One region of the Rhizobium yanglingense genome, then DNA from elsewhere that is predicted to be linked to it. Evidence: predicted binding sites of a transcription regulator. Region 1 holds the regulator's gene; each other region holds the start of a gene.
What was found. The regulator PhoB, encoded in region 1, activates phosphate uptake and scavenging genes when phosphate is short. The targets are predictions, from matches to a motif close to TGTCATNNANCTGTCAT.
Positions count from the first base shown of each region.

Region 2: ACW4PC_RS06735 (UDP-2,3-diacylglucosamine diphosphatase) is a predicted target of PhoB. The motif match lies at 3,108-3,124, and genes of this name have one in related genera.
Region 3: ACW4PC_RS12945 (DUF2794 domain-containing protein) is a predicted target of PhoB. The motif match lies at 3,777-3,793, and genes of this name have one in related genera.

Region 1 covers NZ_CDSAWY010000004.1:552,120-559,808, forward strand. The annotation lists gene ACW4PC_RS07720 (universal stress protein) at 1-537, opposite strand, end outside; partial or broken gene ACW4PC_RS07725 (YbhB/YbcL family Raf kinase inhibitor-like protein) at 765-1,012, shown strand; gene ACW4PC_RS07730 (hypothetical protein) at 1,107-1,550, shown strand; gene ACW4PC_RS07735 (hypothetical protein) at 1,588-1,776, opposite strand; gene ACW4PC_RS07740 (winged helix-turn-helix domain-containing protein) at 2,166-2,846, opposite strand; gene phoB (phosphate regulon transcriptional regulator PhoB) at 2,870-3,553, opposite strand; gene phoU (phosphate signaling complex protein PhoU) at 3,588-4,301, opposite strand; gene pstB (phosphate ABC transporter ATP-binding protein PstB) at 4,336-5,151, opposite strand; gene pstA (phosphate ABC transporter permease PstA) at 5,167-6,486, opposite strand; gene pstC (phosphate ABC transporter permease subunit PstC) at 6,483-7,689, opposite strand, start outside.
Region 2 covers NZ_CDSAWY010000004.1:366,224-373,912, forward strand. The annotation lists gene dgcA (N-acetyl-D-Glu racemase DgcA) at 1-241, shown strand, start outside; gene ACW4PC_RS06725 (MFS transporter) at 193-1,413, opposite strand; gene ACW4PC_RS06730 (N-acetyltransferase family protein) at 1,656-2,162, shown strand; gene ACW4PC_RS06735 (UDP-2,3-diacylglucosamine diphosphatase) at 2,236-3,042, opposite strand; gene ACW4PC_RS06740 (NADP-dependent malic enzyme) at 3,254-5,566, shown strand; gene ACW4PC_RS06745 (DUF2865 domain-containing protein) at 5,693-6,778, shown strand; gene bluB (5,6-dimethylbenzimidazole synthase) at 6,786-7,472, opposite strand; cobalamin riboswitch at 7,549-7,689, opposite strand, start outside.
Region 3 covers NZ_CDSAWY010000005.1:671,680-679,368, forward strand. The annotation lists gene ACW4PC_RS12930 (ABC transporter permease) at 1-1,781, shown strand, start outside; gene ACW4PC_RS12935 (Bax inhibitor-1/YccA family protein) at 1,961-2,689, shown strand; gene ACW4PC_RS12940 (N-acetyltransferase family protein) at 2,791-3,348, shown strand; gene ACW4PC_RS12945 (DUF2794 domain-containing protein) at 3,354-3,755, opposite strand; gene ACW4PC_RS12950 (DUF1223 domain-containing protein) at 4,030-4,770, opposite strand; gene acnA (aconitate hydratase AcnA) at 4,993-7,683, opposite strand.

The sequences.
Region 1 (7,689 bases):
CAGATTGCCGGCATAGGCATCGGCAGGTAGTGCCAACACCAGCTTGTGCTCATTGAAAAGGAGATCGTGAAAAGCGTCGCGGGCATCCATGTTGCCATGGCATGGGGCGACGACGAGCGCCGTCTCGTGGGCTTCGGCGGTCACGCAGCGATTAACATCGCCGCGGCAGTCATCGAGAAGGAGCCGTTCTCGGCTGGGCTTGCCCTGCTTCCAATCCTCGAAGGCGCGGGCGACCCGCTCGAACCGCTCCTGCGGCGAGCCTTCGGACAGGTCCCGCAGCATCTGCAGATCGATCTCCTCGGGCGGGGCGATCATCCGTTCCGGATCCGCACCGACATGGGCCACGGCCATGGTGCCGTGGATGGCGCGGGCGGCGTCTTCGGCAATATCCAGGCAAGGCTGCGCAGTCGCCGGATCGGGCAGCAGAGCGAGAACGTCGGCATGGACGGTCACTTCCCGCACATGGCCGGCGAAGATTACGCCGGCTTCTACCGAGGGCGGTTTCCGCGGGTTGTCGTTTGCGGGCGCATTGTTCATACCGGGCCTCCTTTCGCGAGTGCTCCCACATCGCTCCCGGTCCATCACGTTTGAAAGTTTACTCCTGCGTCCCATAGCTAGCAAACGCCGCACACTTGTCCGCCTCTTCCATGGCAAACGAGCGATTGCGTGCTAAGGACCATTTGGCCCGAAAACGAATACCAAGAAGACACATGACGCACGAAGCAAATCCCGCCATTCCCACTGGCGTCCTCCTTCGACAGGCAGATGGGAAACTTCCCGAAGGCGCTGTACAGGGCCGCACCGATTTCGGCATGTCCGGCTATGGCGGTGCTTGCCCGCCTGTCGGCCACGGACCGCACCGGTACCAGTTCACGGTCTATGCTCTTTCCCTCGACAACCTCCCCCTCGATGAACAAGCCGCCATGGTCGGCTTCTTCGTGCCAATACGCTGGATCAGGCGAGCATCGAGGTCACGTCACCCGCGGCGGCCATCCCGCCGCGGAGCAACTGATCGTGACGAAACCGCGCCGCTTTCGCGCCACTTGCAGCATCCTTTGAACAATCAGGCAGTTTCCGCGTTCATTTGAAGGGCAAAGGAGCTCTTGATGTCATACGGATCGCTGAGTGCTTTTGGTGACACCTGGTGCCGGTACAGCCCGGACACCGAGACCCTCGAGGCCGCTCATGACCTGGTGGACCAGTACCTCGTGTTCGCCGAGGAAGCCCAAGTGGGAAATGACATCATCGACGAGATCGAGCTGCCCGTCCCGAAGCCTGTCCTGATCAAGTCTTTTGGCCTCGTCATCGCTGCCGAGCACCGTCCGCAGATAAGAACTCTGCTGATCAAGGCCGCTATGACGCTTGCCCAGTACCGCGACGACGTCGGACCACGGATCCGGTTAAAGCCTACGACACCGCACGGCAGGCCGCGGGCGGCCCGATCGCGCGAATTCGAGCGCCGTCTCGAAAAGAAGCTTGTGGCGGTCGCTGCAGAACGGATCAACCTCGGCGCCTTCTATCGCCGCGCCTTTATCGAGGCCATGCATTGACGCCAGGTGCGGTCGCACCTTGCCTTGGCCGCGAGGTTCAGATCGCCGCCTGCATCAGGTAGAGGGATCGTTCCGGAGGAAGCTGTGCAACCATTCTCATCATGATCTTGGGATCGACACGGGGAACGGATCGCAGTTGGCCGTCCCGGTAGATGATCGTCAAGACGCGCGTCTCTTCGTCATAATCGAGTTCAGCAATCGTTTTCGTATACACCAGGAACCGCATGCCGTTTACACCTCGCTGGTCAATGGAACATCACCAAGGTGATGGTGCCGACCATGACCCACCCGGAAACGATAATCAGGGACATTCTCAACAACGCCGTCTTGATTGTCATGGAATACTCCAAAATCGCTTCAACCAAACTAGCTGTACTTTGGGACGAGTGGGCCCTATCTGGCCCGAACCCTCATCCCGGCTGGATTATATGTTTGACGCCCCTAGGCGAGTATGGGAGCCGAAGGCGGACTCGGAATCACCTCCAGCGCGACTAAGCACACCCTAATATAGGCAGTCGCGTGAAATCGACGTGACACACGTATTGAGAGAACATCGGCATCGCGCGTCTCAATCTGTGCGCACAGCGATGGGGATAGATAGGAACCTGATCCAGATCAGAAGTCGCCGAGTGCATAGCCGGCGCCACGCACCGTCCGGATCACCTTATCGGCCTTGCCGAAACTGATGCCCTTCCGGAGACGCCCGATGTGTACGTCGACAGCGCGCTCATCGACACTGGCATCGTTACCCCACAGCGATGCCCTCAGTTCCGATCGGGAGTGGACGCGGCCAGGGGACTTCATCAGAAACTCGAGCAGCCTGAACTCGGTGGGGCCGAGCTTGACTTCCTTCTTCTGCCTGTGAACCCGGCGGGCGTTTTTGTCGAGCGTCAGATCCCCGACCTTCAGCGTGCTCTCCAGCAGCGCTGGATTGAGCCGCCGCAGGAGGTTCCGCAAGCGGATGAGGAGTTCCACGGGGGAGACTGCCTTTATGAGGCAGTCGTCGGCTCCGGCGGAGAGGACGGCCAACCGGTCCTGCTCGAGGGCCGAGTTCAAAAGCACCACAATCGGAAGGCGGGCGGTCGCTCCAGTTGTCCGGAACTGACGGCATGTCGAGATTGCCAGCGAGCCAGGAGCCGGCGCACCGAATATCACCGCATCAGGCAGCCGCAACGCCACGAGCTCGACCAGCGAGGCATGCGGGTGAAGACAGTTCACCGAATATCCTTCTGTCTCCAGAGCATGCTTCAGTGTCGTGAGCAGATCTTCGTCCTGCTCGACAACAAGTATGCGCACCGACATCTTCTCCGGCCTTCCTGCTATGCTTCCATCGAATATCCTGCGCCGCGGACGGTGCGGATGACGTCCTGCATGTTGGAAAAATTCAGCGCCTTGCGCAGGCGACCGACATGAACGTCCACGGTGCGCTCGTCGACATAAATGTCGTGGCCCCAGACACCGTCCAGAAGCTGCGAACGCGAGAAGACGCGGCCGGGCGACGACATCAGGAATTCCAGTAGACGGAATTCGGTCGGGCCGAGACGGACTTCGCGGCTCTTGCGGTGAACACGATGCGTTTCGCGGTCGAGTTCGATATCGCCGCATTTCAGCACCGTGGAGAGTACCTCGGGCTTGGCGCGTCGCAGCATCGCCTTGACGCGGGCAACGAGCTCGGGCGTGGAGAACGGCTTGACCACGTAGTCGTCGGCGCCGGTGGAAAGGCCGCGCACACGCTCGCTTTCCTCGCCGCGCGCCGTCAGCATGATGATCGGCAGACGCTCCGTTTCCGGGCGCATGCGCAGGCGGCGGCAAAGCTCTATGCCCGACACGCCCGGCAGCATCCAATCGAGGATCAGAATATCGGGCGTGCGCTCCTGAAGCCTGATTTCGGCCTCGTCGCCGCGCAGGATGGTGTCGACCTCGAAACCTTCGGCCTCAAGGTTATAGCGAAGAAGCACGCTCAGTGCTTCTTCGTCTTCAACGACTGCAACTCTGGGGATCATTCGGTTCTGTCTCCTGAGGGCCGGTTCGGATTTGTCATTCCGTGACCGCGCCGACGGTGTTGGCAGCGTCGTCCTTCGGACGTTCGCCTTCCGGCTGTGCGCCGGTCGCCATGTAATAGATCGTTTCGGCAATGTTGGTAGCGTGATCGCCGATGCGCTCGATGTTCTTCGCGCAGAAGAGAAGATGCGTGCAGCTGGTGATGTTGCGCGGATCTTCCATCATGTAGGTCAACAGCTCGCGGAACAGCGAGGTGTACATTGCGTCGATTTCCTCGTCGCGCTCGCGGATTGACTTCGCTTTGTCGGCCGCGCGGGTCGTATAGACATCGAGCACTTCCTTGAGCTGGACCAGCGCCAGTTCGGAAAGATGCTCAAGACCGCGTGCAAGCTTGCGCGGAACGCCGGTGCTCTGCACGGCGATGACCCGCTTGGCGGTGTTCTTGCCGAGATCGCCGACGCGTTCGAGATCGGCCGCGATGCGGATCGAGCCCATGATCTCGCGAAGGTCGGAGGCCATCGGCTGGCGGCGGGCGATGGTTACGACCGCCTTGTCGCCGATCTCGCGCTCCGCGTGATCGAGGATCACGTCGTCCGAGATGACCTTCTGGGCCAGAGCGGTATCGCCGTTGACAAGCGCGCGGACGGCGTCCGACACCATCTGCTCGGCAAGCCCGCCCATTTCCGAGATGCGGCGGGACAAGAACTTCAGATCGTCGTCATAGGCAGAAAAGATATGGGTCGATGCCATTGGGATTGTCCTTGAATAGCCTGAACGCCGCAGATCAGCCGAAGCGGCCCATGATGTAATCCTGGGTGCGCGGGTCGTCCGGATTGGTGAACATCTTGTCGGTGTCGTTCTCCTCGACGAGATTGCCGAGGTGGAACATGGCGGTGCGCTGCGAAACGCGCGCCGCCTGCTGCATCGAATGCGTCACGATGACGATGGTGAAGTTTTCGCGCAGCTCATGAATCAGCTCCTCGACCTTGGCGGTCGCGATCGGATCGAGCGCCGAGCACGGTTCGTCCATCAGGATGACTTCCGGGCTGACGGCGACCGCGCGTGCGATGCACAAGCGCTGCTGCTGGCCGCCCGACAGACCGGTGCCGGATTCCTGCAGGCGATCCTTGACTTCGTTCCAAAGGCCCGCGCGCTGCAGCGAATACTCGACAATCTGGTCCATATCGGCCTTCGACTTCGCCAGACCATGGATACGCGGTCCGTAGCAAACATTCTCGTAGATCGACTTCGGGAACGGGTTCGGCTTCTGGAAAACCATGCCGACACGGGCGCGGAGTTCTACGACATCGATGTCCGGATCGTAGATGTCCTCACCATCGAGGGTAATCTTGCCGGTCACGCGGCAGTTGTCGATCGTATCGTTCATGCGGTTCAGGCTGCGCAGGAACGTGGACTTGCCGCAGCCGGAAGGACCGATGAGCGCGGTAACAGTGTTTTCGCGGATGTTCAGCTTCACGTCGAAAAGCGCACGCTTGTCGCCATAATAAACCGAGACGTCCTGGCCGATCATCTTGTACGGGATCGTATTCATCTTCTGGTCCAGAGCCTTCTCAACTGCTGCTTCGGTCAACATGTTCATGATAATGTACTCCGTTTACCAGCGACGCTCAAAGCGCCGGCGCAAGAGGATAGCCCCGAGGTTCATGACGATCAGGAACAGGAGCAGGACGATGATGGCGCCAGATGTACGTTCGACGAAAGCGCGTTCGGCTTCGTTGGCCCACATGTAGACCTGCACCGGAAGCGCCGTCGACGGATCAAGCGGTGTGGCCGGTGCGCTGGCCACGAAAGCGACCATGCCGATCAGAAGAAGCGGTGCGGTTTCCCCGAGGGCGTGCGCCAGGCCGATGATCGTGCCGGTCAGGATGCCGGGCATCGCCAACGGCAGGACGTGGTGGAACACCATCTGCATCTTCGAGGCGCCGAGGCCAAGCGCCGCCGCGCGGATCGACGGCGGGACAGCGCGCAGCGCCGCACGGGTGGCGATGATGATCGTCGGCAACGTCATAAGCGTCAGCACCAAGCCGCCGACCAGCGAAGCCGAACGCGGCAGGCCGGCAAAGTTGATGAAAACGGAAAGGCCGAGGAGACCATAAACGATCGAAGGAACAGCCGCGAGGTTGTTGATGTTCACTTCAATCAGGTCCGTGACCTTGTTCTTCATCGCGAATTCCTCGAGGTAGATCGAGGCGGCAACGCCGATCGGCAGCGACAAAACGAGAACGATCAACATCAGGTAAAGCGAGCCGACAAGGGCGACGCCGAGGCCGGCGGCTTCCGGACGGCTGGAATTTCCGTTGACGAAAAGGCCGGTATTGAACTCCTTGAAGAGTGCGCCGTTCGCCTTCAGTTCGTTCATCCAGCCGATCTGCTTGTCGTTCACCTTGCGGTTCTTCTCATCGACGGCAAGGTCGATCTGGCCTTTGTTGGCGCTATCGACATTAGCGTCGGCCAGAACGGTGACATTGACAGTTTTGCCGATGACCGACGGGTCAGCGACGACCATATCACGCAACTGGATCGGAGCACTCTTGGAGAGCATGGCCGATGCTTCGCGGACATCCGGACGGCTCGAGGCGTTGATGTTCAATTGCTTAACAATTGCATCACGCAGCAACGCGCCGTAATTGGCCGCAATCAGCACCGACGGATCGGTGGCTCGCTCGTTGTCCGGGTCGATGGCCTTCTCGGAAAACTCGACCGGAAGCGCGATCACCGTCTGCTGGAAAGCAGTGTAGCCGTTACGGATAACCGTCGACAGCAGGAACGCCAGGAAAATCAGGCCAAAGGAGATGGCGGCAACGCCATAGGCCCTGAACCGACGCTCCGCGGCATAGCGGCGCTTGATGCCGATATCGCGGCGCTCAGGCGCCTTGGATACAGCGCCTGCAATGGGGGAAACAATATTCGTCATTCGTACTGCTCCCGGTATTTGCGCACGATGTAGAGCGCGTAGATATTAAGGCAAAGCGTAATGCAGAAGAGCGTGATGCCGAGCGCGAAGGCGACCAGCGTCTGCGGCGAAGTGAATTCAAGGTCGCCTGTTAGCTGGTTGACGATCTTGACGGTCACCGTGGTCATCGGCTCGAAGGGATTGATCTGAATGCGCGCGGCGACACCGGCTGCGAGCACGACGATCATCGTTTCACCGATCGCACGCGATGCCGTCATTAGGAGCGCACCGACAATGCCTGGAAGAGCTGCCGGGAGCACGACCTTCTTGATGGTTTCCGAACGCGTGGCACCGAGCCCAAGCGAACCATCACGCAGCGCGCGCGGCACGGCGGTGATGATGTCGTCCGACAGCGAGGAAACGTAGGGGATCAGCATAATGCCCATGACGATGCCGGCTGTCAGAACGCTCTGCGCCTGAATGAAATTGGCATAACTGCCGGTCAGGAGGCCGTTCACTTGCGCAGACAGATCGCGCAGGAACGGGCCGACAGTAACGAGGGCGAAGAAGCCATAAACAATGGTGGGGATACCAGCCAGAACTTCAAGAAGAGGTTTGGCGAGCGAACGGACCTTCGGGGCGGCATACTCAGCCATATAGATCGCGGCAAAAAGGCCGACCGGAACTGCAACCAGCATGGCGACAAATCCGATATAAAGCGTGCCGAGCAGCAGCGGGATAAGACCGAACTGGCCGAAGGACGAGCTGCCCGCGCCGGCAAAGCGCGGATCCCAGACCGTGCCGAAGAAGAAATCGGCTGCAGGGACCGTTGTGAAGAAGCGGATGGCTTCGGACAACATCGAAAGGACGATGCCGACCGTGGTCAGGATCGCAATGGACGATGCCACGAGAAGGCCCCAGAGCATCACACGTTCGACCCGGTTGCGAGCCCGAAAGCGCGGCGCGATGCCACGAACCGCGTAAAACGCACCGCCAATGGCGATCACGAGGACGACCGCGGTCATGATCATGCGGTTGCCGGCGGCTTTGGCATTCAGCGCCTTTGCTGCTTCGATCATGAAAGGCTGCGGCTCACCGGCGAGCGGAACACCCTTCTCGCTGAGCTTTGCCTGAATGGCTGCAGCATCGGAGCCGACTGCGCTCGTTTCTTCCAACGTGAGCAGATTCATGCCGCGAGCGATGGTCGCCACCATGCCGTAGCTT
Region 2 (7,689 bases), 190 kb from region 1:
TAAGACCGGCGGCCTGACGGAGGCACTCGTCATGAAACGGGAAGCTCAGCGCCTCGGCTTCCAGATCATGCTCGGCTGCATGGTGGGCACATCGCTCGCAATGGCGCCCGCCGTACTCTTGGCGCAGGACGCGGAATTCGTCGATCTCGACGGTCCGCTGCTTCTTGCCCGCGACCGCGAACGCGGCCTGCGCTACACCGCTTCCCTTGTCTGGCCGCCCGAGACCAGCCTTTGGGGCTGAAGGTAGTAGGCGACGAAGACCAGAGACATCCCCAGCACCGCGACGAGTGCCATGACGTAGAAGCTTGCGAGGCCGAGCCAGGTATAGATGTAGCCGGAGGCGAGCGTCATCAGCCCCATGAACATGCCGTTATAGAAGAAATAGGCGCCCTGGGCCGACGATTCCTGCGTCTCCTGTACCGTTGCCACGATCCGCCTCTGCACGCCGGTATGCACGAAGGCAAAGCTGCAGGAATGGAGACACTGCAGCACGAAAAAGCCAACGAATCCCCAATGCATCGGGAACAGGATCCAGCGGCAGATGCAGACCGCGCAGCCGATACGGATGAGCGTCCAGGCGTTGAAGCGGCGGTTCAAATGCTTCGAGACGAAGAACACCATGACTTCGGAAGCGACGCCCGCACTCCAGAGAATACCGACCTCCGTTCCCGAAAAGCCGAGGTGATGCCAGTAAATCGAGGCGAAGGCGTAAAGAAGCGCGTGGCTCGACTGCTGGATCGCCACGCCCCAAAGCAGCACCAGCAGATGCGGCTGCCGCAGCGAACTGCCGGTGGCAGCCGGTATGTCGACCGGCGTGCCGCGCCGGCGCGTCGGCCCGATGCGCGGACAGTAGATCGCCATCAGCATCGTCGTGACGAAACCGAAAATCATTACCGGCAGCACCATCGAGCCACCCCAATAGCCAATCATCTCGCCGCCGATCAGGGTCGATGCGATGAAGGCGATCGAGCCCCAGACGCGCATCGATCCGTAGTCGAGTCCCCATCGGCGAACGCCGGAAATGACGATCGATTCGACGACCGGCAGATAGGGCGCAAACGTCGTCCCCTGCATGCTGAAAACGATCAGGACCGGCCAGAAACTTGTCGTCCAGCAGAGCGCGACCGCCGTCATTAGCGACAGTCCGCCGGACCACAACAACACGTCGGCGCGCTCCTTCATTCGGTCGGCGTACATGGCGATGACCGGTGCAACGAGGACGCGCGCCACCATCGGTACCGCCAGGATGATGCCGATTTCATGATCGGTGAATTCGTGGAACGCGAGCCAGACGGGAAAGAAGGGAAGAACGACACCGTTGACAGTCAGCGGAGCGCAATAGGACAGGGCGCTGAGCAGCCGGAAGCGCGGCGGCGCCCCCTCGCCTGTCGGGGCATTCTGGGCGGGAATCATCGTTGGACCTGCAGGAAACTAGACGTTGCCTAGCACATCAACCCAAGGGCGACTATGGCCAGAAATAGCCTTTCTGAAACGTTTCAAGGAAAAGCTTGTCCCCTTCGCTCACAATCCATCGTAATTAAAAGCCACTAACGTTTGGGGCCGCGCAGAGCGTCGTGGGATTTTGAGCCAAGCGTCATGCGGCCGTTACCGTTAGGTGGTTCGGTCGCGCTTCCAAAGAAGAAGGGGGTATACTTGTGTGCCCATATAAGATTCGCCGCCTCGACCGGAATGATGCGTCGTCTTTTAGGGAAATTCGCCTGGAGGCTCTCGCGAACCATCCAGAGGCATTTGGCGCGTCATGGGAAGAAGAGCAGAGCCAATCGGAGGCCCATTTCGCTGACAGGCTCGAGAACGGTCTTGTGATCGGAGGGCTCTGCGATGACGGAATGCTTGCCGGAACGATCGGTGTGTCGAAATCCAAAGGCATCAAGACGCAACATATTGGATCGATCTGGGGAATGTATGTCCGCCAAACGGTGCGGGGCACAGGGCTCTCACGCTTACTGCTGAGTGCTGCCGTCGACGAAGTTGGCACGATTTTACGCTCGCTCCGGCTCAGCGTCGTGTCGTCCAACGTTCCGGCCATCCGGCTTTACAAATCCGTAGGTATTGAAGAATGGGCCGTCGAGGTCGAAGCTCTAAAGGTGGGCGATATCTATTATGATGAAATTCTCATGCGGCTGGAACTAGTCCCGCGATAGTCGACGCCACGAGCCAGCTCGCTGCATCGCACTGGGCACCGAGCTATATCGCTTCAGTATTCACAACAGAAAATCAGGCGGCTTGCGGCTCGAGTTCGCTGTCGCGATGCTCGATCGCCAGCGGGATGGCTTGAGCGTCGGCTATCGTGCTCCAGGTGATGAGCTCGAACGTGCCGTCCTCATGCTCGGCGATCGCCGTACAGCTCTCCACCCAGTCACCGGTGTTGATATAGCGCACGCCGTCCATGTCCTCGATCACGGCGTGATGGATATGGCCGCAGATGACGCCGTCGGCGCCATGCTTGCGGGCTTCGTCGGCCACGACGCGCTGGAACTCGCCGATGAAATTGACGGCATGCTTCACCTGCAGCTTTGCCCAGGCGGAGAAAGACCAATAGGGCATGCCCATGCGGCGGCGGATCGCGGCCAGCACGACGTTAATCTTGATCGCCGTGTCATAGGCCCAGTCCCCGAGATAGGCGAGCAGGCGGGCATTGCGGACGACGACGTCGAACTCGTCTCCATGCAGGATCAGGTATTTCTTGCCGTCCGCGCCGTCATGCATCATGCGCTCGGCGACTTCGATACCGCCGAAATGCATGCCGGGGAAGTCGCGCAGGAATTCGTCGTGATTGCCCGGGATATAGACGACCCTCGTGCCCTTGCGCGCCTTGCGCAGCAGCTTCTGCACGACGTCGTTGCAGACCTGCGGCCAGTACCAGCTGCGCTTCAGTCGCCAGCCGTCGACGATGTCGCCGACGAGGAATATCGTATCGGCGTCGTGGTAGCGGAGAAAATCGAGGAGGAAGTCCGCCTTCGCCGCCTTGGAGCCGAGATGCACATCGGAAATGAACAGAGTACGGAAGTGTCGAGTATCCATATTGTCTTTCACAAGCATCTTGCCTGCGTCCTATCGTTCATCTCGCCTTCCAAAATCAGACTCGTGTTTCAGGAAGATGACAGATGCGCGAATTGGCGCATCGCAGCGCTCACGAGTTTTCCGCCCGGATGCGAATTTCTGACTGTCCCTGCCAGCCGATTGTTGTATGGAGAAGTCTTCAAAAGAAGTGAGTGCGGCAGCGGAGACGGCAATGGATCATCAGGAAAAATCCAAGACGGAGAAGAACGAGACGGGCGGAAACCTCGACGAACAGGCGCTTTTCTTCCATCGTTATCCCCGTCCCGGCAAACTTGAAATCCAGGCGATCAAGCCGCTCGGCAACCAGCGCGACCTGGCACTCGCCTATTCGCCCGGCGTCGCAGCACCTTGCCTTGCGATCCGTGACAATCCGGAGACGGCGGCCGATTATACCTCGCGCGCCAATCTCGTCGCCGTCATCTCCAACGGCACAGCGGTTCTCGGCCTCGGCAACATCGGCCCGCTTGCCTCCAAGCCCGTCATGGAAGGCAAGGCCGTTCTCTTCAAGAAATTTGCAGGCATCGACGTCTTCGACATCGAAATCGAGGCCCCCACCGTCGACCAGATGGTCTCCACCATCGCCTCGCTCGAGCCGACCTTCGGCGGCATCAATCTCGAGGACATCAAGGCGCCGGAATGCTTCGAGGTCGAGCGCCAGCTTCGCGGGAAAATGAAGATCCCGGTCTTCCATGACGACCAGCACGGCACGGCCATCATCGTCGCCGCCGCGATCCTTAACGGGCTGGAACTTGCCGGCAAGAAGATCGAGGATGTGAAGATCGTCGCCTCCGGCGCGGGTGCCGCAGCACTCGCCTGCCTCAACCTCCTGGTAACGCTCGGCGCGAAGCGCGAAAACATCTGGGTCCACGATATCGAAGGCCTCGTCTATGAAGGCCGCACCGAACTGATGGACGAATGGAAAGCTGTCTATGCACAGAAAAGTAAGATGCGTACCCTCGCCGACAATATCGGCGGCGCCGATGTTTTCCTTGGCCTTTCGGCTGCCGGTGTCCTGAAGCCCGACCTCCTGTCGCAGATGGCGGACAAGCCGCTCATCATGGCTCTGGCCAATCCGACCCCTGAAATCATGCCGGACCTCGCGCGTGCCGCCCGCCCGGACGCAATGATCTGCACCGGCCGCTCGGACTTCCCGAACCAGGTGAACAACGTCCTCTGCTTCCCCTATATCTTCCGCGGCGCGCTCGATTGCGGCGCCACCGCCATCAACGAAGAAATGAAGATGGCGGCCGTCAAGGCCATCGCGGGGCTTGCCCGCGAGGAAGTGTCGGACGTCGCGGCCCGCGCCTATTCCGGCGAGACGCCTTTCTTCGGTCCGAATTACCTCATTCCTTCGCCCTTCGATCCGCGTCTCATCCTGCGCATCGCCCCGGCTGTCGCCAAGGCCGCCGCCGAGACGGGCGTCGCGTCGCGGCCGATTGCCGATTTCGACGCCTATCTCGATCAGTTGAACCGCTTCGTTTGGCGTTCGGGCTTCGTCATGAAGCCGATCTTTACCAGCGCCAAGCTTTCTGAGAAGAAACGTGTCATCTTCGCGGAGGGAGAAGACGAGCGCGTCCTGCGCGCGGCTCAGGTTCTGCTGGAGGAAAAGACCGGCGAGCCGATTCTGATCGGCCGCCCCTCGGTCATCGAGGCTCGCCTCAAGCGGTTCGGCATCCGCATTCGCCCGAACATCGATTTCGCCGTGGTGAATCCCGAAGACGACCCGCGCTACCGCGACTATGTCGAAGACTACTTCGCCCTCGTCGGCCGCGCCGGCATCAATCCGGAAGCCGCCCGCACGATCGTGCGCACCAACAACACGGTTATCGGCGCCTTGTCGGTGAAGCGCGGCGAGGCGGATGCCCTCATCTGCGGCGTGGAAGGCCGCTTCGACCGCCACCTGAAAGACGTCGGCCAAATCATCGGCAAGCGGCCAGGTGCCTGCACCTTCGCCGGTCTCAGCCTATTGATCACCCAAAAAGGGCCGGTCTTCTTCGCCGATACCTTCGTGAACTACAATCCGACACATGAGGAAATCGCCGAGATCGCCGTTCTCGCGGCCCAGGAGGTTCGCCGCTTCGGCATTACGCCGAAGGCCGCGCTGATCTGCCACTCGAATTTCGGCTCCCGAAACTCCGAGAGCGCACGCAAGATGCGCGATGCCCTGCAGCTCGTGCGCGAACAAGCCCCCGATCTGGAGGTCGATGGTGAAATGCAAGCCGGTTCTGCACTGTCGGAAGCGCTGCGCAAGCGCGCCATGCCGGATAGTTCGCTTGCCGGCGAAGCCAACCTATTGCTCTTCCCGAACCTCGATGCCGCCAACATCTCGCTCGGCCTCGTGCGCACCATGATGGATGCGCTCCATGTCGGCCCGATTCTGCTGGGGACCGCACAGCCTGCGCATATCCTGTCGACTTCGGTCACCTCGCGCGGCGTGGTCAACATGGCCGCGCTTGCCGTCGTGGAGGCTTCTCAGCCGGCGTAAGTTGTCGCAAAATGCGAAAATGCGTTACAATTGCGTCGCCAGCTTGTTAACGGAAGCAAGTTAGAAAGCCGGGATGCGGCGAATGTCACGCCGCGCTCTGGCCTGACTTTGCTGCGGGATGATGCCGTGAAACGCCGAAACCTGACCCTTGCGATCCTGCTTGCCTTGGCCGCGCCTGCTGCCGCGCAGACGCATGCGATCTGCGACGACCTGCGCGGCCGCATCGCCGATCTGCCCCATGTCATCGGCAACGGCCCCGAAGTCCGCCAATATGCGAGCGCGATCGCCGAGCAGAATCTCGAGCTTCGTAAAGTCCGCAACGACCTGCGCGGCTACGGCTGCTCGATGGACAGCATGGTCGTGATCGGCGGCGAGAATGCGGATTATTGCAGCGAGCTGCAGCAGTCCGAGGCGCGCATGGTCGACAACATTCGATACCTGCAGGAGCGGCGCAACGAACTGCGCAATCAGGGCGGCGCCGATTATCGCGTGCGCCGAGAGCTGATGGCGGCGCTCGAAGACAACGGCTGCAACGACGAGCTCGACTATGCGCCGGATCCGCAGGCCTATGCGCCGGCACCAAGTCCCGAAGAACAGGCGATGCGGAGCGATACCTTCATTCCGCTTGGAGAAGGCGAACAGGGCGACATACAATATGGCATGCCGCGCGGCGAGCTCATGTCGCATGTCAGCACGATGTGCGTGCGCACCTGCGACGGCGGCTTCTTCCCGATCACCACGAATGCAACATCGATCGATTTCAACCGCGACGCAGCGACGTGTTCGAAAATGTGCCCCGGTATCGAGACGGAGCTTTTCTATCAAGACATCTCGAATACCGAAGCTGCAAACATGATCTCGGCCTCGACCGGTGCGCCCTACAGCGCCATGCAGAATGCCTTTGCCTACAAGAACCGCGCGCCCGGCCAAAAGTCCTCCTGTTCCTGCAATCTCTCCGCCTATTACGAGAACATGCGCAAGAATCAGGCGATCAGCGAACCGCCGAGGAAAGGCTCGATCACCAATATCAAGACGAAGCCGCCATCGGGCGCGCCATCCACGCCTGCCCCGCAGCCGCAGGTGCCGGACCGCCCTTATGACCCGGCCAACAGCAAAGTCCGCCAGGTCGGTCCGCAGTTCCTCGCCGGCGATCAGGGCGCGATCGATCTCAAGAACCCCGCAACGCCCGGACCGCAGCCGCAGCAGAACTGACGCGGCGTTACTGGCTTCCCCATCGGTCGGAGAAGACCAGTTCTTCCAGCGGCAGGCGCTGTCGCCAGCCTTTCACGGCCAGTTCCGGCTCGGTGTAAAGCTGATCGACATAACCGACGCAAAGCCAGGCGACGATCTCGATCCGCTCCGGAATGCCGAGCAGTTCCCGAATATCCGCCTCGTGGAAGACGCTGACCCAGCCGACCCCGATGCCTTCGGCCCGGGCGGCAAGCCACAGGTTCTGCACGGCGCAGACGGTCGAATAGACATCCGTACGCGGATTGTGGGTGCGGCCGATGACCACCGGCCCTGCCCTGTCAGGATCGCAGGTGACGCAGATGCTGAGCGGTGCCTTGCGGATGCCTTCGAGCTTCAGGCTTCTGTACATATCCCGCCGCTCCTCTTCAAACATCTCAGCCGCTTCCTTGTTGGCACGCGAAAACGCCTGCCACGCGGCCTGGCGCACCTTCGGATCGCGGATCACGATGAAATTCCAGGGCTGCATGAAACCGACCGACGGCGCGGCATGCGCTGCCCCAAGCAGCCGCGACACCAGATCGTCGGGCAGAGGATCGGGCAGAAACTGGTCGCGCACGTCGCGGCGCGTTTCGATGGCTCTATAGACCGAGGCCCGGTCGTGTTCGGAGAACTCGCCGGCCGGCACCAGGGCGCGGGCGAAAGGATCAAGTTGCATCGTTAAATCCCCAACAATGCTTGAGCACCCGCAGCGCAGCGCGGGAAGCGTCAAAACCTCGCCGCCGTCCGCGCGGTTCGGTCTATCTTGCCAGGCCGGTCTTCTGACTTGGCGTCACCCGCTTTCTGCAGCCTTCCCGGCAGATGCCAGTGGCCATTGTTGCAGCAAGCGTCAGCCTCACAGCGTTGGGCACGTTCCGGTCCTTCACCGGATTCCC
Region 3 (7,689 bases), on a different contig from region 1:
TGACCGAAAATATTACCCGCTTCTCGCAATTCCTGACGCTCGTCGGCCTTACCGCACTCATCGTCGGCGGTGTCGGCGTCGCCAACGCCGTGCGGGCCTTTCTGGATGCGAAGCGCACGACGATCGCGACGTTCAAATGCCTGGGGGCCCCTGCTGGCGTCGTCGTCCTCGTTTATCTCTTCCAGATTGCGATCATCGCGTTCGCCGGCATCCTGTTCGGCCTCGTCATCGGCGCCTTGTCGCCGATGCTTGCCGCGCAATTCCTGGCACAATTCCTGCCGGTTTCCACCGAACCGACGCTCTATCCGGACGCGCTGCTGCTAGCTGCACTCTTCGGCATCCTGACGACGCTCGCCTTCGCTATCATGCCGCTCGGCCATGCCCGGGAAGTGCCTGCAACCGCGCTCTTTCGCGAACAGGGTTTCGAGGCACGCCGCCTGCCCTCGTTGCCTTACATTTTGCTGGCCGCGCTCTTCATGGCTGCGCTCGCCGGCCTTGCGATCGTTACCGCCTATGACCGATACATCGCCGTCATCTTCGTCGGCGCGATTGTCTTTGCCTTCGTCATCTTGCGCGCCGTTGCAGCACTGATCGCCTGGCTCGCCAAGCGCAGCCCGCGTGTCAATTCACCAGCGCTCAGGCTTGCAATCGGCAACATCCATCGCCCTGGCGCACTGACGCCATCCGTCGTCCTCTCGCTCGGCCTCGGCCTCGCGCTATTGGTCACCTTGACGCTCATCGACGGCAACCTGCGCCGGCAATTGACCGGCCGAATGGCAAACGGCGCACCGAATTTCTTCTTCGTCGACATTCAGAGCGCCGAGGTCGAAAACTTCCGAAACCTGATCAGCCGGCAGGCGCCGGAAGGCAAGCTCGTGGAAGTGCCGATGCTGAGGGGCCGCATTCTGGCGCTGAACGGCAAGGACGTGACCAAGATCCAGGTGCCGCCCGGCGGCCAATGGGTGCTGCGCGGCGACCGCGGCATCACCTATTCCCAGACGGTACCGGAAAACGCCTCGCTGACAGAGGGAAGCTGGTGGCCGCAGGACTACAGCGGCGAACCGCTTGTCTCCTTCTCCTCGGAAGAAGCCAAGGAACTTGGTCTCAAAATCGGCGATACCGTCACCGTAAATGTGCTCGGCCGTAACCTGACGGCCAGGATCGCAAACCTGCGGAAAGTCGAGTGGGAATCGCTATCGATCAATTTCGTCATGGTCTTCTCGCCGAACACCTTCCGCGGCGCTCCGCATGCTTGGCTTGCAACGCTGACCGATCCCTCGGCGAGCCCGGCCATGGAAGCGGCTATCCTGAAATCCGTGACCAATACATACCCGACGATCACCAGCGTGCGCGTCAAGGACGCAATCGATATTGTCAACACGCTGGTCGCGCAGCTCGCAACCGCGATCCGCGCCGCGGCCTCCGTTGCGCTCATCTCCTCCGTTCTGGTGCTTGCCGGCGCGCTTGCCGCCGGCAACCGGGCCCGGACACACGACGCCGTCGTCCTGAAGACGCTTGGCGCGACGCGGGCAATGCTCATCCGCGCCTTCAGCTACGAATATCTGATCCTGGGGGTTGCAACAGCGGTCTTTGCATTGATCGCCGGCGGCGCTGCGGCCTGGTTCATCGTCAGCCGCATCATGCGGATGCCTTCGACCTTCCTGCCGGATGTCGCCGGCCTCACGCTGGTCACCGCGCTGGTCCTGACAGTCGGCATCGGGCTCATCGGCACCTGGCGCATTCTTGGCCAGAAGGCAGCACCCGTTTTGCGCGAACTATGAATCTGCGGCTGATAAAATCCCTTCACCTTACGGCGATTTAACCCGATCGCGGGTTGCAAGGGCCTTGTTTGCAAAAGGCGAAAGGCTCATATTACCGGTAGGCATGCTGGAGCTCCGCAGCGGCGCCCGGGTCGTATAGCCCGACACCGTATACCCATCGGAGCTTTTAAGAGGAAACTATGGCTGACCTTCGTAACTACCAAAGCCGCGCACAAACTGGCGAGATGATCGATCAGGGCCTGCGCTCCTATATGCTCAAGGTCTACAACCTGATGGCGCTGGGTCTGGCGATCACGGGTGTAGCGGCATTTCTGTCATTCCAGCTCGCTTTTGCCGATGGTCAATTGACCGCCTTCGGCCAGGCGATCTATGTGAGCCCGCTGAAGTGGGTGGTGATCTTCGCTCCGCTGGCTCTGGTGTTTTTCTTAAGCTTCCGGATCGGCCGCATGAGCGTTTCCGCAGCGCAGACGACCTTCTGGGTCTATGCCGCGCTGGTCGGATTGTCGCTCTCGTCGCTGCTGCTGATCTACACGGGCGAGAGCGTCGTTCAGACGTTCTTCATCACGGCAGCCTCCTTCGGCGCACTGTCGCTCTACGGCTACTCGACAAAGCGTGACCTGTCGGCGATGGGCTCGTTCCTGATCATGGGCCTCTTCGGCTTGATCATCGCTTCGCTCGTCAACATTTTCCTGGCCTCCTCCGCGATGCAGTTCGCGATCTCAGTGATCGGCGTCCTGATCTTCGCAGGCCTTACTGCCTACGATACGCAGCGAATCAAGGAAATGTACTTCGAAGCCGATGACGTTGCCGTCGCCGGCCGAAAGGCGATCATAGGCGCGCTGACGCTCTATCTCGACTTCATCAACCTCTTCATGTTCCTGTTGCAGTTCCTCGGCAACCGCAGGTAAGTGAACAGCATCACCGAAAAGGCGGCTCCGGCCGCCTTTTTTATTGCACGTCGAGCGATGGAGTGTTTTTTAAGGGCATTCATCAACGACCGGCCGATCCAATGCCTTTCTTTCTTCGTGACGCCACTCCTTCCGACCTTCCCGCAATCTCGGAAATCTATCGCGAATCAGTCCTCAACGGCGTCGCGAGCTACGAGATCATCCCGCCTTCGCAATCCGAAATGGCCTCTCGCTTCTGCGCAAATACCAGTCTTGGATATCCCTATATCGCGGCGGTTGATGAGAATGGAGCCCTGCTCGGCTATGCTTATGCTTCCGCCTTCCGCACCCGGCCTGCCTATCGCTGGACTGTGGAGGATTCAATCTATCTCGCGCCTGCAGCGCGCGGCCTTGGCATTGGCCGGGCACTGCTAACAGCGCTGATTTCACGCTGCACGGAACTCGGCTTCCGCCAGATGGTAGCCATCATCGGCGGCGCCCATCCGGCCTCGATCGCGCTTCATCGCGCATTGGGTTTCGAAGAGACCGGCCTGCTGAAGGGTACCGGCTACAAACACGGCCGCTGGCTCGACACGATGATCATGCAACGGCCGCTCGGCGATGGCAAAGACAGCGATCCTCATCCATCGGTCTATCCCGGCACGCTGTTTGAGGGCTGACGCCGTCACGTCTCGACGAGTTTGAGAACCTTGTTGAAGATCTTCAACACCTGCTGCAGCTCATGGCCGCGCTTGAGGATCATGCCGTTTGCATTGATCACGCAATAAGCGCCCTGCTTGGCGGCGAGCCTCGGATCTTTCTCGATGCGGAAAAGCGGCATCTCCCCTGAACGTTTGAACACGGCGAAGACCGCCTTCTCCTTCAGGTGGTCGATTGCGTAATCTTTCCACTCGCCTTCGCCAACCATCCTTCCGTAGATCCACAAAATCGCATCCAGCTCGCGACGATGAAAGGTCACCGGCGGCGGGTCCTTGCTTTGCTTGTACTCTTTTAAATCGACGACGACCGAGGAACTACTACTGGCGGAACGGGCGTCGCCATGCCGCAAATCCGGCTGATCTGTCATCAGTCTCCCAAGCCTCCACTTATGACAGGAGAACGACAGTTTGCCCGAGCCACATCAAATTGCAAGTGCAGCTACCATCACATTAAACATATGCTATGCAATCTCCCAAGCGCCGCATTTCAGTCAAAACAGCGCCTCATTTCCGGAGGAAGTTCGCTCACCGATTTGGCGCCAGCGCGCCAAAGGGCCCGGCTGAGCGTATCGACCTTAACCCCAGCCCCGAATACGATCAGCCGGGCCGCCTCATTCCATCCGCCTCGAAGCGGTAACCCGATCAGATATTCTTGCCTGCCATGACGATTGTTGCGCCGACGATCGCAGCCGGATCGCCGTCCGTTGTCGTCGCCTGAAGCAGGATGGCGCACCCCTCCAGTCCTGGCTTCTGCAGAACGCTTGCGGGCAGCGTCAAGCTTGCCGCCTTGCCATCCCACATGCCGACTGTTTCGATATCGCTGACGCTGTTGAGATAGGAAATCTTCTTGCCGCTGTTTTCGCCCTTTTCGACGTCGATCGTCTTTTCCTTGTCGAAATAGACGAGCACGACATTGGCCTTACCCTCGCCGGCGCCGATCTTGATCTCGAGCTCGTCGCCGCGCAGCTGCGCGTCCACGGGCACGGTCAAGCCTTTGCCTTCCGTCGAAAATGCATCGATCTTGCCATAGATGGCGGACAGGTCCGAGCCAGTCAGGTGATCGCGGCCGTTCACCACGACCTGCGGTGTGTAGACGTTGCTGCGGCCCATCATCCGCGCATAACCATACTGGCGCTCAGTGTTTTCCTTCGAACTGAGCGTGTCCGTCCACCCAAGATAATTCCAGTAGTCCACATGATAGGCGAGTGCGATGACATCGCCCTGGCCAACCAGCTTCCGGAAGGCGGCATCGGCGGGAGGACAGGACGAGCATCCCTGCGAGGTGAAGAGTTCAACGACGCCTTTCAGTTTGCCATCTTCGGCATGAAGCGGCGCTGTAAGCACCATACCGGCGACCAGCGAAATCAAAAAACGCGGCGACATTCCAACCTCTTTTTCCAGAGACGCGCAGCAGACCGAAAACCGCAGGCCCTGACTTACGCCCGTAGAGATAATCCTTCCGGCTGCAAACGGGAAGTCACGAAGGGGTGAGACGCCACCCGTCGGCATCGCTGCTAGAACACATCGGCGTGAGATGGAAACCCGCAAAGAAAAACCGCCGGAGATTGCTCTCCGGCGGCCATTATCTGGCATCTTTCTTAACAATCAGGCAGCGAGATCGCGCAGAACCGTCTGCAGAATGCCGCCGTTGTTGAGGTAGATCACTTCGTCGAGCGTATCGACGCGCGACAGGAGGGGAACCTCCTTCACCGTGCCGTCGCTGTAGGTGATCTTGGCGATCTTCTTCTCGCGCGGCTTGATGTTTTCCAGGTCCTCGATGGTAACGGTCTCGTCACCCTTGAGGCCAAGGCTCTGCCAGGTCGTGCCGTCTTCGAAGACGAAGGGGATGACACCCATGCCGACCAGGTTCGAGCGGTGGATACGCTCGAAGGACTGCGCGATAACGGCCTTGACGCCGAGCAGGTTGGTGCCTTTCGCCGCCCAGTCGCGCGACGAACCGTTGCCGTATTCGACACCGGCGAAGATGACGAGCGGAACGCCCTCTGCCTTGTACTTCATGGCGGCGTCGTAGATCGATTCCTCTTCCTTCGACGGATAGTGGATCGTGTAGCCGCCTTCCTTGCCGTTCGGGCCGAGCATGTGGTTGCGGATGCGGATGTTGGCGAAGGTGCCGCGCATCATCACTTCATGGTTACCGCGGCGCGTGCCGTACTGGTTGAAGTCCGCGACCCCGACATTGTGCTCGAGCAGATAAGAACCGGCCGGCGACGCAGCCTTGATCGAACCGGCCGGAGAAATGTGGTCGGTGGTGATCTTGTCGCCGAACAGGCCTAGGACGCGAGCGCCCTTGATGTCCGAGGTGCCGCTGCCCTTCTTGCCCATGCCGACGAAGTAAGGCGGGTTCTGGACGTAGGTCGAGTTGTCGTCCCAGGCGTAGGTCTGCCCCGGAGGAACCTGGACGGCCTGCCAGTTTTCATCACCCTTGAAGACATCCGCATACTTCGTTTCGTAAAGTTCGCGGGTGACGTACTTGAGGATGAACTCCTGAACTTCCTTCGAGGTCGGCCAGATGTCCTTGAGATAGACCGGCTTGCCGTTCTGGTCTTCGCCGATTGGCTCCTTGGTCAGGTCCTTCTGGACAGTGCCGGCGAGCGCGTAGGCAACGACGAGCGGCGGGGATGCCAGATAGTTCGCCTGGACATCCGGCGAGATACGGCCTTCGAAGTTGCGGTTGCCCGAAAGCACGCCCGAAACGATGAGGCCCTTGTCGTTGATCGTCTTCGAGACCGGCGCCGGCAGCGGGCCGGAATTGCCGATGCAGGTCGTGCAGCCAAAGCCGACGAGGTTGAAGCCGAGCTTGTCCAGGTCGGCCTGCAGGCCGGACTTGGCAAGATATTCGCCGACGACCTGCGATCCAGGCGCCAGCGAAGTCTTGACCCAGGGCTTGGTCTTCAGGCCCTTGGCAACGGCGTTGCGGGCGAGCAGGCCGGCAGCAATCAGAACCGACGGGTTGGAGGTATTGGTGCAGGATGTGATGGCGGCAATGGCAACATCGCCATGGCCGAGATCGAAGTCCGTACCTTCGACCGCATAACGGTTCGAAAGCTGGCCGGGCTTCTTGTAGTCAGCGTCCATCGACGTGGCGAAACCGGACGCGATGTCTTCGAGCGCGATGCGGCCCTCAGGACGCTTCGGACCTGCCATCGACGGCACGACGTCGCCGAGGTCGAGTTCCAGCGTGTCGGTGAACACGAGGTCGGAACCATCGCCTTCGCGCCACATGCCTTGCGCCTTCGAATAGGCTTCAACGAGCGCGATCCTGTCATGCGTGCGGCCGGACATGGTGAGGTAGTTGACGGTTTCGCCGTCGACCGGGAAGAAGCCACAGGTCGCGCCGTATTCCGGACCCATGTTACCGATCGTCGCGCGATCGGCGAGCGGCATGTTGTCCATGCCGGGGCCGAAGAACTCGACGAACTTCGAAACGACGCCCTTCTTGCGCAGCATCTGTACGACGGTCAGAACGAGGTCGGTCGCCGTGACGCCTTCCTTGAGCTTGCCGGTGAGCTTGAAGCCGATGACTTCCGGCAGGAGCATCGACACCGGCTGGCCGAGCATGGCGGCTTCTGCTTCGATACCGCCGACCCCCCAGCCCAGAACGCCGAGGCCGTTGATCATCGTCGTGTGCGAGTCGGTACCGACGCAGGTGTCCGGATAGGCGATCGTCTCACCGTCCTCATCCTTCGTCCACACGGTCTGGCCGAGATATTCGAGATTGACCTGGTGACAGATGCCGGTGCCGGGAGGAACGACGCGGAAATTCTTGAATGCCTGCTGGCCCCACTTCAGGAAGCGGTAGCGCTCGCCGTTGCGCTGGTATTCAAGTTCGACGTTCTTGGCGAAGGCCTGTGGCGTGCCGAATTCATCGACGATGACGGAATGGTCGATGACGAGGTCGACGGGCACGAGCGGGTTGATCTTTTCAGGATCGCCGCCGAGCGAGACCATTGCGTCGCGCATCGCAGCAAGATCGACCACCGCCGGAACGCCAGTAAAGTCCTGCATCAGCACGCGCGCCGGGCGATAGGCGATTTCGTTTTCGACGGAGCCCTTGTTGTTCAGCCATTCGGCGACCGCGAGGATGTGCTCCTTGGTGACCGACTGGCCGTCTTCGAAGCGCAGCAGGTTCTCGAGCAGAACCTTCATCGAATAGGGAAGCTTCGACACGCCCTTAAGACCATTCGCTTCAGCCTTCGGTAGGCTGTAATAGACGTAGTCCTTTCCGTTCACGGAAAGCGTGGAGCGACAATTGAAGCTGTCAAGAGATTTAGACACGAGAGA